DNA from 3 places in the Rheinheimera sp. NSM genome. Region 2 is predicted to be linked to each of the others. Evidence: predicted binding sites of a transcription regulator. Region 2 holds the regulator's gene; each other region holds the start of a gene.
What was found. Region 2 encodes FliA, which starts transcription of late flagellar genes. Its sites were predicted from a motif close to GCTAAAGTTNNNNNNNNNNCNGCCGATA; they were not measured.
Positions count from the first base shown of each region.

Region 1: a site for FliA is predicted at 1,534-1,561, ahead of ACTZWV_RS10060 (transglutaminase-like cysteine peptidase). Genes of this name have one in related genera too.
Region 3: a site for FliA is predicted at 2,058-2,085, ahead of ACTZWV_RS18620 (methyl-accepting chemotaxis protein). Genes of this name have one in related genera too.

Region 1 covers NZ_JBQTCI010000003.1:162,452-166,685, forward strand. The annotation lists gene ACTZWV_RS10050 (WecB/TagA/CpsF family glycosyltransferase) at 1-220, opposite strand, end outside; gene galU (UTP--glucose-1-phosphate uridylyltransferase GalU) at 292-1,257, opposite strand; gene ACTZWV_RS10060 (transglutaminase-like cysteine peptidase) at 1,568-2,296, shown strand; gene ACTZWV_RS10065 (bifunctional diguanylate cyclase/phosphodiesterase) at 2,327-4,234, shown strand, end outside.
Region 2 covers NZ_JBQTCI010000003.1:286,469-290,702, forward strand. The annotation lists gene ACTZWV_RS10665 (chemotaxis protein CheA) at 1-411, opposite strand, end outside; gene ACTZWV_RS10670 (protein phosphatase CheZ) at 427-1,182, opposite strand; gene cheY (chemotaxis response regulator CheY) at 1,208-1,579, opposite strand; gene ACTZWV_RS10680 (RNA polymerase sigma factor FliA) at 1,632-2,351, opposite strand; gene ACTZWV_RS10685 (MinD/ParA family protein) at 2,348-3,226, opposite strand; gene flhF (flagellar biosynthesis protein FlhF) at 3,219-4,234, opposite strand, start outside.
Region 3 covers NZ_JBQTCI010000009.1:21,624-25,857, reverse strand. The annotation lists gene cysQ (3'(2'),5'-bisphosphate nucleotidase CysQ) at 1-149, shown strand, start outside; gene pckA (phosphoenolpyruvate carboxykinase (ATP)) at 381-1,982, shown strand; gene ACTZWV_RS18620 (methyl-accepting chemotaxis protein) at 2,189-3,808, shown strand; gene ACTZWV_RS18615 (CNNM domain-containing protein) at 3,865-4,234, opposite strand, start outside.

The sequences.
Region 1 (4,234 bases), 120 kb from region 2:
GTACCAGGTCGGCCTGATCCATTTGCTCACGCGCTTGTTTATCAGAATTATAAATTGAAATGGCATGGCCATTATTACTGAAAATAACAAAAGGTTCTGCGTTAGCCTTAGTTGCATAACCGGCACAAATATCGCCCACCAGCTGCGCTAATTCCTTACGCCCCAGCCTGGCGGTGTTAATACCACCGACATTTACCGTGTCAAAAACCGGCTTAGACATGTTTTTTCCTATCTGTTGTTCAATATAAAGCAGCCGGTTAAGGCTGCTTTAGCTGTGTTAGTTACCGCACGTTAAGACTGGGCTATCGCCAGTTCCAATTCGGCTCTTTTCAATGGCTCGTTAATCAGCTTTTGCATCTGCGCTTTTAACGGAGCGCCAAGTGTAGGGTGGCGCAGGCCGTATTCCATATTGGCAGTTAACAAGCCCAGCTTGGTGCCACAGTCGTGGCTTTTGCCCACTATGCGGTAAGCTTCCAGTTGCTCAAGTAAACGCAACTGGTGCAACGCATCGGTCAATTGAATTTCATCACCGGCGCCTGGTGGGGTAAATTCCAGCAGATCCCAAATAGCGGCAGACAGCACATAACGGCCGGTAATGGCGTAATTGCTTGGCGCCTCGTCCAACGCCGGCTTTTCTACCATATCGTAAATTTTAGCGGCGCAACCTGCGCCTAAATCGGTGCCGTTTAAATCAACCACACCATATTGGTTTACCATGTCGTGCGGCACCGGCTCTACCATGATCTGGCTGGCATTGTTTTCTTTGTAGCGCGCGATCATTGCTGCCAGGTTGTCTTTTTTCAGGTTGCTGTGGTATTGGTCTATCAGTACATCCGGCAGTAATACAGCAAAGGCGTTGTCGCCTACTACCGGCCTGGCACATAAAATAGCGTGACCCAAGCCCAGTGCCACCGGTTGGCGCACGGAAATAATGGTCACATTTTTCGGCACTATGGCACGCACCTCCTCCAACAGCTGACGCTTAACGCGTTTTTCCAGCGTAGCTTCAAGCTCAAAGCTGGTGTCGAAGTGGTTTTCAATGCTGTTTTTCGACGAGTGCGTGACCAGCACAATTTCAGTGATACCGGCGGCTACCGCTTCCTGTACTACATACTGAATAAGTGGGCGGTCTACTACCGGTAACATTTCTTTTGCCATCGCCTTGGTGGCGGGCAACATACGGGTACCCAAACCCGCAACCGGAATAACAGCCTTAGTGATGGCAGAGGTTTTTACTGCAGATAACGATGAAGGCATAGTACCGGTCCTTGTGATGAATGACAATTAATTAACAAAAATCGACACAACATTACAACATTCTGTACGAATAGACAAAGCGGGCACGGATAAAAGCGATAATAAGCGGCAAAAGCGCAATGCTGGTGCGGTAATCGTCCATGGCTGAAATGTTACATCTTGTCGAGCGTCGCAATTTTACGTACACAAATTGTAAAGTCAAAGTATTTTAACTGCTATTTATGACGCTCTGATGGCAAATTGCTACCGCGGTAATTGCAGCGCTTAGCCGCAGCCGCTATAGTCTGGCAATAACTTACTGATAACGCTGGTGTGTTACATATTGCGGTTTAGCCTGCAGCTCTCCTGTCCCTGGTATCTTACCGAAAGCTTTCGCCGTTTTTGCCGGCGCTTTAGCTATTGCCTGTTACTTTCTGTTAGCATACTGCTCAGTTTTCAGGTGTTTACCCGGGTAGAGCCTTTTGCGTTAAGTGATACATTACTGCAACAAACCGAACAGCGCTATGGCGACACAGCATTGCAACGGGTATTGCGTTGGCAAGCATTAATTAACAACAGCCGCGGTAACAACGACTGGAACAAGCTGCACAAGGCTAACGACTTTGCCAACCGCGAAGTAGCTTATGCCAGTGATGAAGCGCATTGGGGCAAAAGCGATTACTGGGCTACGCCGCTGGAGTCACTGCAAACCGGTGCCGGCGACTGTGAAGATTACGTGATCCTGAAGTACTTTATGCTGCGCGCTATGGGCGTGGAGGAAAACAAACTGCGTTTAATGTATGTACGCGCTCTGACACAGAATGAGCCGCATATGGTGCTAACCTACACCGAAAAGCCCGGCCAGTATCCACTGGTACTGGACAATATAAACCCGAAAATTTTGCCGGCGAATAAACGCACCGATTTGCGACCGGTATACGCCTTTAACGGCAGTGGTTTATGGATGGCAAAAGCCCAGGGCCTGGGCAATAAGGTGGAGAACAGTGCCGGTGTGGCACAATGGCAACAGTTGCTTGAACGGATAGAACATGGTAATTAACAATTTGCATACATTAAAGGAACAACAAGCGTGTTGAGTAAAGGAATCAGTCTAAGTACACAGTTTTATGCGCTGATCATTGTAATGACCTTTGTCGCCTTTGCCGGCAGCTTGCTTAGCAGCACGCTGACGCTGCGCGATTATCTTAACAGTCAATTAGGTTCACATGCACAGGATGCAGCCCATAACCTGGGGTTAGCGATCAGCAGCAGCGGTGGCGCCGACAAGGTACTGATTCAAACGTTAGCCAGCACCTTGTTCGACTCCGGTTACTATCAGCAAATCCGCTTTGTTGACAATGAAGAACGCGAACTGGTTAATCTGAGCCACAACACCAATGCTGCCGTTCCGCGCTGGTTCAGCGATGTTTTTGCGTTGCAGGCACCGATAATGCAAAGTGAAATAAGTGATGGCTGGTTAGTGCTGGGCACGCTAACAGTGCAATCTAACACAGTGCTGGCTGAACGCAGCCTGTGGCAACAAACTACCCGTAACCTGCTCAGCAGTGCACTGTTGTTTGCGCTGGCGGCATTGGCAATTCATGTTATTTTGCGTGCCCTGCTCAAGCCGCTGCGGCAAATAGTGCAGCAAGCCGAAGCCGTGGGCCGCAAAGAATTCCGGCAGAACCCCACCCGCACCGCTACCCGCGAGTTAAACCTGGTGCTAACGGCGTTAAACACTATGGTGCTGAATATCAGCAAGGTATTTAGCGAGCAGAGCCGCTATGCCGAGCAATTAATGCAGCAAGCCTTTTTAGACCCGTTAACCGGCCTGCCAAACCGCCGCGCGCTGCAGCAGCAACTGAGTAATTTGCAGCAAGACGCCAAACTTAATCACAATGCGCTTTATGTGGCAATGATCACCCTAAGCTCGCTGCAACAAACTAATGACGAGCAAGGCTATGCCAGCGGTGATGAATATGTGCAAAAAGCGGCCGGCCTGTTACAGCAGCTAAAGCAACAATATCCAAGCCTGCAGCTGTTCCGGCTGTCAGGTTCAGAGTTTGCTATTATTGGCGCGGCAGACAAAGCCGGTGCTGCAGAGCTGGACAACAAGCTGACACTGGCGCTGGAGCAAGAACACAGCCAGTGCTACAGCCTGGGCTTTGGCCGTGCGGTAAGTGTACTGGCGCAAGCTGCAGAGCCATTTAGTAATATTTTGGCCAGGCTCGATACGCTGCAGGCGCAAGACAGTGTGCAGCTGTTAAGCGGCAGCATGGCTACAGAAGCCGACTTGTGCGCGCCGGGCCGCCTGCAGTGGCAACAACTGATTGACCGGCTGTTGCACCACAACGACAGCAGCGATGCCAATATGGAGCTGTTGCTGCAGCCGGTAGCCGATCAGCAACATAAGCTACTCTATGCTGAATGTTTACTACGTTTTGTGGTAGACGATAAGCCCTTGTCTACCGCCGAAGTGCTGGCGATGGCTGCCAGGCTAAACCGCGCAGATACGTTAGAGCGGCAAATGTTGCAGTTTATTTTACAATCACTGCCGCAATTAGCCGGCGGTGCAGTGGCCATTAATATCAGCGAAGCGGTATTATGCTCGGACGATTTACGCCAATGGTTGTTGCTGCAACTTAGCCAACGCGCTCCCCAACTGCCGCCACTATTGGTAGAAATTGCCGAGCACAGCATTCTGCAACACCCGCTACAGGCCGCTCAATTTATAACCAAATTGCAACAATTGAAGATAAAAGTGGTGATTGAGCGCTTCGGTGCCAACTTAACCTCACTGCGGCATATTCAACACTTAAACATTGACTACGTTAAGCTGGATGCCGGATTTATCAATGACTTAGAGCAAGAAAGCAGTCGGTTTTTTATTATGACCCTGACACAAATTTGTCACAGTGTCGGCATTAAGGTTTTGGCCACACACCTTGAAAGCATAGACAGCTTGGAAGCCTGTAAACTACTGAATGTAGATGGGTTT
Region 2 (4,234 bases):
AGGTGCCGGGTTTGACGCCGACTCCGGTTCGCTGTAATGGTGTAAAGCTTCAAGTATGGCGGGAGATGCAGGAGTTAACGGTTGACGATTTTGCACTTCAACAAACATTTCGTTGATGCTGTCGAGTGACTGCAGAATAACGTCCATCAGCTCAGGCGTAACGCGGCGTTTACCGGTGCGCAGAATGTCGAACACGTTTTCAGCACCATGGCAGGCGTCAACCAGCTCAGTTAATGACAGGAAACCGGCGCCGCCTTTTACCGTATGGAAACCACGGAAAATTGCATTGAGCAAGTTAGCATCGTCCGGATTATTCTCCAGCTCTACCAGTTGCTCCTGCAGTAATTCGAGGATTTCACCGGCTTCAACCAGAAAGTCCTGCAGTATATCTTCGTCCATATCAAAGCTCATGCAATGACACCTCTGTTAAAAACCTAAACTGGATAACAAATCATCGACGTCATCCTGACCGCTGACCACATCATCACGCTCTGCTGCATCAATAATAGGCCCTTCCGCTTCATGTGCCTTGGGCTTACTTTTTGCAGGTTTCGCTTCAGCAGACTGCACCATCAAACTTGATTGGCCAAACGCGGTTAACAAACCAATCAGACTTTCTTCAACTTCACGCACCAGTTCAATAACACGGCGCAAAATCTGGCCGGTTAAATCCTGATAATCTTGTGCCATTAACACGTCGGTTAGCAACGAGTTCAGCGTATTGGAATCACCACTGGCTTGCTGAAAAAACGCATCGAGGTTATGACATAACGATTTAAACTCGCCCAGTTGCATTTGCCGTTGCATCAGCTTTTGCCACTGCGGCTGAATACTGCCCAGTTTCTGGCTGATTTGGTCTGCAATGGGTAAGCACGACTCTACCGCATCCATAGTACGGTTAGCAGCCTGCTCGGTCATATCGATAACATGATTAAGCCGTTTTTTCGCGTCCGGAATATCTTCTTCAAGCAGGTTGTTCAGTGAGGGGTCTATCTGGAAATTTTTTAACGAGTCATGCAGCTGGCGTGTTAACTTACCTACTTCCGCAAATAACTCTGATGAACCCGGCACAGCCAGTTGCTGTACCAATTCGTTGGCAGAGTCATGCTCACCCATTTCCAACAGCTGTACCAGCTCCCGGGCCTGGTCCAGAGAAATTAAAGGCGCCGTAATTGCAGACATGGCTATGCTCCTTTGTCAGTTACGGTTAGCCGATGCGTTCAAATACTTTAGCTAACTTCTCTTGCAGCGTGGCTGCAGTAAAGGGTTTGACGATATAACCGTTTACGCCGGCCTGAGCCGCAGCGATGATTTGTTCTTTCTTTGCTTCTGCCGTTACCATCAGCACCGGGATATGCTTTAACTTGGCATCAGCACGGATAGCACGCAACAAGTCTATTCCCTGCATGCCGGGCATATTCCAGTCTGTTACCACAAAATCAAAGTCACCGTTTTGCAGCATAGGCAAGGCAGTGCTGCCATCGTCTGCTTCAGACACATTCGTAAAGCCAAGGTCACGCAACAGGTTTTTTATAATTCGTCTCATGGTTGAAAAATCATCTACCACAAGAATCTTCATGTTTTTATCCAAAATCCCCTCCGACGAGATATTATTGTTATCTCAGAATAGGTTACAACCAATCCTGCATTCTGGCTTTTAACCTGATTAATGCCTGACTATGAATTTGACTAATCCTGGACTCACTGACATTCAGCACAGCCCCGATCTCTTTCAAGTTTAGCTCGTCATTATAATACAGCGAAAGTACTAATGCTTCACGCTCAGGTAAATTACTGATTGTTTTCGCTAAATCCTGGTGGAAAGTTTCATTTGCCTGGGTTTCATACAAATGATCACTGTCTGTATCACCGGATGTTACCAATACATCTGCCGAAATCCCGAGGTCTTCAATACCAATAACTCTGCCGCTACTGATATCGTTAAGCATATGATGGTATTCATCTATAGATATATCAAGTTTTTCAGCAACTTCTGTATCTTTAATATCACGACCATATTCAGCTTCCAGCCCGGCGATGGTTTCCGCTATCAATCTGGCATTACGATGTACCGAGCGTGGTGTCCAATCACCACGGCGCATCTCATCGAGCATGGCACCGCGGATACGGATGCCGGCGAAGGTTTCAAAGCTGGCCCCTTTGCTGCCGTCAAAATTCTTTGCCGCTTCAATCAGGCCAATCATACCGGACTGAATAAGGTCGTCGGCCAGCACGCTGGCGGGTAACCTTGCCATTAAATGGTAAGCGATACGTTTAACCAAAGGCGCGTGACGTTCGACCAACTGCTGCATATGGTCAACACCGCCATAAGCTGCAACTTTACTGTTCACGCGATCCCCCGATCAACCTGAGGCTGCACCAATTGCTCCAGAAAAAACTCCAAATGGCCGGATGCCGTTGCCGGTAGTGGCCACTTGCCGGCTTTTAATGCCAGGCTTTTAATTGCCATGCTGGCCGGTGTCTTCGGAAACGCTTCGACAAAGCCTTTTTGCTTACGCGCAGCTTTGCGTACGTTTTCGTCGTACGGGATAGTAGCGACCAATTCCAGACTTATATCAAGAAAACGATCGGTTACGCGGGTTAATTTGGCAAACAGCTCCTGGCCTTCTTTTAAACTACGCACCATATTGGCGACAATTTTGAATTTTTCCACCCCATGATCGCGACTGAGAATTTTCATCAGTGCATAAGCATCGGTAATCGATGAGGGCTCATCACATACCACCACCATCACATCCTGGGATGCGCGGGAAAAGCTTAATACCATGTCGGAAATACCGGCTGCCGTATCCACCAGTAATACATCTACCGGGGTTTTTAATTCACTGAAAGCGCGGATAAGGCCGGCATGCTCTGCCGGTGCCAGCTCGGTCATATTTTGCGAGCCGGATGTAGCGGGGATAATTTTGATGCCGAAGGGGCCGTCAATAATAATGTCGTCAAGCCCGACGTCACCTGCCAATACATGCGACAGGTTTTTTTCTACTCTAAGGCCCAACATAACGTCACAATTGGCCAGGCCAAGGTCGGCATCCAGCACCAGCACTCTTTTGCCCATCTGAGCCAGTGCCATGGCAAGATTCAGCGTAACGTTGGTTTTACCCACGCCGCCCTTGCCACCGGTAATTGATATTACTTTTACCATCTGCTTATTCATTTTTCTCAGGCCATTGGCTTGATCGTCGATATTGTCATGACTATGCATAGGTTCCGTCCGCGCGGCTCATCTCATCGTTATACCACTGATGACCCGTACTACTGTGTGCGATTCGTAATTTTTCTGCCTGCTGCACCATAAGGCGGGCCTCGGCAACTGCTATATCTTCAGGTACGCGTTGACCATTGGTCAGGTAACTGACAGGTAACGCATTCTGAATAGCAACATTGATGACTTCACCTAAGCTTAAGCATTCATCAAGTTTGGTGAAAATACAACCAGACAAAGGTATGCGTTTGAAATGTGTCACGCTTTCCTGCATAACCCTAGCCTGCGCTGTGGCAGACAATACCAGATAACTTTTTATTTTGACACGACTATTATGCACCAAACCGGCAAGTTTTTCCGCTAAACGTACGTCACGCTGACTCATACCGGCCGTGTCGATTAATATCAGTTTACGTTGTTGTAACTGATTAATTAACAACGCTAACTCGTCACTGTCTTTGGCTTGCTTCACCGGACAACCAATAATACGGCCAAACGTAGCCAATTGCTCATAAGCACCGATACGGTAGCTGTCAGTGGTAATAAGCGCGACCTGGTCGGCGCCGTGCCGCTTGGCAAACTCAGCCGCTAATTTGGCGACAGTAGTGGTTTTGCCCACCCCGGTGGGCCCTACCAGCGCAATCAGGCCGCCACGGCGTAAAATATCGTCATTGGTGGTGCTAAGCTGCCCGGCTAACAATTCCAATGCTGCATCCCACGCATCTGCACTGTTTAGCTCTTCCGGCATAAAACACGCCAGTTGATCGGCTACCTGCTCAGACAACCCCAATTGTTGTAAGTTCTCTATCACCAAAGCCCGTACCGGTTCGCGCCGTGCCAGGTCTTGCCACATTAAGCCTGATACCTGATGCTGCAGCAGTTGCCGCATCGACAGCATCTCGTTGCGCATTGCATCCATTTGCTGCTGCACTAATTTAGCTTGTTGCTCCTGCTGCTTGCTGATCTCGGTCAGCTGCACGCTGCTAACACCCTGTGCCACGCCGGAAG
Region 3 (4,234 bases), on a different contig from region 2:
GCAAAATTCTCGACAGTGAATTTACCCCGCTCAGCTACAACCAGCGCGACACCCTGGCTAATCCCGATTTTATGGTAATGGGCCAGGCCAGTATTCCGTGGCCGCAATTGATCAAAGCCAGGGCCACAGAACGCAGCCTTACAGCCTGAAACTGAAAGCTTTCATAACTACCCACAAATACTGCATAGCTTTGCCGCATACCAGTGCTGACGCGGTTTTTAGCCAAATCAACGCAATTGCTACCTATCTTTTCTGCTGGAAAAACGCTATTATGCCGTCGGGTTTTTGCGCAGAAAAACAACATTTCGTGACAAAAGCACCGGAAATTTAAGTCCGCCAGAGACTGCACCCTTACCTACAGTACCCTTAGGAGTTACATCATGTCCGAGCTGGATCTGGGCCAATACGGCATCACAGATGTCACGGAAATTATTTATAACCCTTCGTATGATCAATTATTTGCGGAAGAAACCCGCAGTGATTTACAAGGTTATGAACAAGGCAAACTGACCAAATCAGGCGCGGTTTCAGTCGATACCGGCATTTTTACCGGCCGCTCGCCAAAAGACAAATACATAGTGCGCGATGACACCACCCGCGACACCGTATGGTGGTCTGATCAAGGTAAAAACGACAATAAAGCGATAACCCCCGCCGTCTGGGCTGATTTAAAAGCCCTGGTTACGCAGCAATTGTCCGGCAAACGCTTATTTGTCGTCGATACCTTCTGTGGCGCCAACGCCGATACGCGCTTAGCAGTACGCTTTATTACCGAAGTGGCCTGGCAGGCGCATTTCGTCAAGAACATGTTTATCCGCCCGACTGATGCCGAGCTGGAAACTTACCAACCGGATTTCATTGTGATGAACGGCGCTAAGTGCACCAACCCGGATTGGCAAAAGCATGGCTTAAATTCAGAAAACTTCGTTGCCTTTAACCTGAGCGAACGTATTCAGCTGATCGGCGGCACCTGGTACGGCGGTGAAATGAAAAAAGGTATGTTCTCCATGATGAACTACTTTTTACCGCTGCAGGGTATCGCCTCTATGCATTGCTCGGCCAACGTGGGTAAAGACGGCGATGTGGCGGTGTTCTTTGGTTTATCCGGTACCGGTAAAACCACGCTGTCGACCGATCCGAAGCGCCAGCTGATTGGCGATGACGAACACGGCTGGGACGACGCCGGGGTATTTAATTTTGAAGGTGGTTGCTACGCTAAAACCATTAACCTGTCAGCAGAGAACGAACCGGATATTTATAACGCCATCCGCCGCGATGCGCTGTTAGAAAACGTCACTGTACTGGCCGACGGCACTATTGATTACAACGACGGCTCGAAAACCGAAAATACCCGGGTGTCATACCCGATTTACCATATCGATAATATCGTTACGCCGGTATCCAAAGCCGGCCATGCGAAAAAGGTTATCTTCTTAACCGCGGATGCCTTTGGTGTGTTGCCGCCGGTATCCAAGTTAACCAAAGACCAGGCTAAGTACCACTTCCTGTCGGGCTTCACCGCCAAACTGGCCGGTACCGAGCGTGGCATTACCGAACCTACACCAACCTTCTCCAGCTGTTTCGGTGCGGCGTTTTTAAGCCTGCATCCGACTAAATATGCAGAAGTGCTGGGCAAACGTATGGCAGCATCCGGCGCTGAAGCCTACCTGGTCAATACCGGCTGGAACGGTACAGGCAAGCGTATTTCGATTAAAGCCACCCGCGCTATTATCGACGCCATTTTAGACGGCAGCATTGAAAATGCGGAATTTGTCCAATTGCCACACTTTAACCTGGCGATGCCAACTGCATTGCACGGTGTAGACGATGTGTCTATTCTGGACCCGCGTAACACTTACGCTAACGCCGCAGAGTGGGACGTAAAAGCCCGCGACCTGGCCAAGCGTTTTATTGATAACTTTGTTAAGTTTACCGATAACGACGAAGGTAAAGCCTTAGTGGCAGCCGGACCGCAGTTGTAAAACAGCTTTGCAAACAACTAAGGTCGCGCAAGCGGCCTTTTTTATATCTGCGTATGACAAGCAGATTACTCTGACGGTAAAAATGCATCCAATGCTGGCGACACTGCCTGCAACAGGCTAAAGTGAAAGAAATTTTTCAGTCTCTCCCGGTTTTGGCCGATATAGTAATGCCGTAAGGTAAATTAAACCGCAATCAGAGGTAAGTAATGCTCAGAACTATCACCATACAAAAACGACTGTTGGCGGCTTTTGGTGCCTTGGCACTGCTGCTCACTATTACAGGTTTGTTTAGTTTGCAAAGCATATCAAAGGTGAGGGCTCAGGCTGATTTCGTAGAGACTGCTGTTGTGCCTGGCGTAGCAGGTATTGGCTCACTTGGTACCATAATTAATCAGAATCGGGCTTTAACGTTACGATTATTGTTATCTCTTGACATTACCCAAGAGGGAGAAACTTTTGATACCATCAAAAAACTACGGGAAGAGATTGTAAGTATCGAAAAACCTTACGAGGACTCCATTTTTGATTCGCAGGAGCGGGTTATTTTTGGTCAGTACCAGACGTCCAGACAGAAATATTTTAACCTGCAGGAACAAGCTTTAGAATTACTGCTGAAAGAGGAACTTGGTGCAGCGCAAGACCTGTTGGATCAAATTAACCCAATTTCAACTGAAATTGCACAGCAATTAGCACAGCTGGCAAGCATAAATCATAAAGCCGCAGAGGAAGCCAGGCAATCGTCCATCACCACTTATGAGAATGCAAGATGGGCTGTTATCGCCTTGATTATTGTTGCAATAGTCATTGCTGCTGGTATTGCAATAATGATATCGCGCAGTGTAAATCAGCCACTGGCACGGGCGGTACTGTCAGCCCGCTATATTGCTGATGGCGATCTGACACAACCTTTGACGGTGGACGGCAGTGACGAATTAACCGAACTGGCGCAGGCGCTGCAACAAATGCAGCAAAAACTGCGCGATGCTATCAGCCATATTGCCAGCTCTTCTAACCAGTTAGCTTCTGCCGCAGAAGAGCTAAACGTGGTTACCGACGAATCGGCCAAGGCGCTGCAACTGCAAAACGATGAAGTGCAACAAGCCGCTACTGCTATAACCGAGATGAGCTCGGCAGTAGATGAAGTAGCCGGTACCGCGCTGCAAACCTCGGAAGCCTCATCGCAATCTGCCACTTTAGCCAAAGACGGCACGCAAAAAGTGGTACAAACCCGCAGCGTCATTGAAAAAATGAACGCCGATGTGCGTCAGAGCACTGCGGTTATTAATACTTTGGCTGAAAAAGTCTCATCGATTAATCAGGTGTTGGAAGTTATCCGCAATGTCGCCGACCAAACTAACCTGCTGGCATTAAATGCGGCCATAGAAGCAGCCCGTGCCGGTGAAGCCGGCCGTGGTTTCGCCGTAGTGGCCGATGAAGTGCGTAGCCTGGCGCACCGCACCCAAACCTCTACCGGCGAAATTGAGCAAATGATCCAGCAGGTGCAATCGTCTGCCAAAGAAGCGGTAAATGCCATGCAGCTAATCAGCAGTAACGCCGATAATGCGCAAAATGTGGTGAAGTTAGCCGCAGATGCGCTGGAGCTGATCGCTGAGAACATTATGGCTATCAGTGATCAAAACCATGTTATCGCCGGCGCGGCAGAAGAGCAGTCGAAGGTAGCACGGGAAATAGACCGCAATATCGTAACCATCAGCGATTTAGCCGCCCAAACCGCGGCAGGCTCCAACCAAACCACCGCCAGTGCCACCGAGTTATCCCGGTTGGCAATAGAGCTTAACGAGTTGGTCGGCAAGTTTAAGATATAACTATCGCAGTAACAAAACAGGCCGCAATTGCGGCCTGTTTTTTGTTCTGCACTGGTTTAGTCTTCAGACATATTTTTCAGTTTGTGTTCCCAACGGCGCTTGGCAAAGCGGCGCATATTGGGGATATCATCGGTTTCATCCATAATCGGCTGGCCGATAATAGTTTCTATCACATCTTCCATGGTAACCAGGCCCAGCCAGGTGCCGTATTCGTCGTAGACTAAACACATATGCTGGCGCTCGTGCATCAGTTGCGTCATCAGCTGCTCAGCACTCATTTTGTCGGAAATCACTTTTACCGGCTTCATTAAATCAGCCACGGTTTTCTGGTCGGTAATATTCAGCATGTCGTAACGAAAGGCGATACCCAGCGGCGCTTCGTCTTTATCCAGCACCGGGTAACGTGAAAACTGGCCTACTTTCACC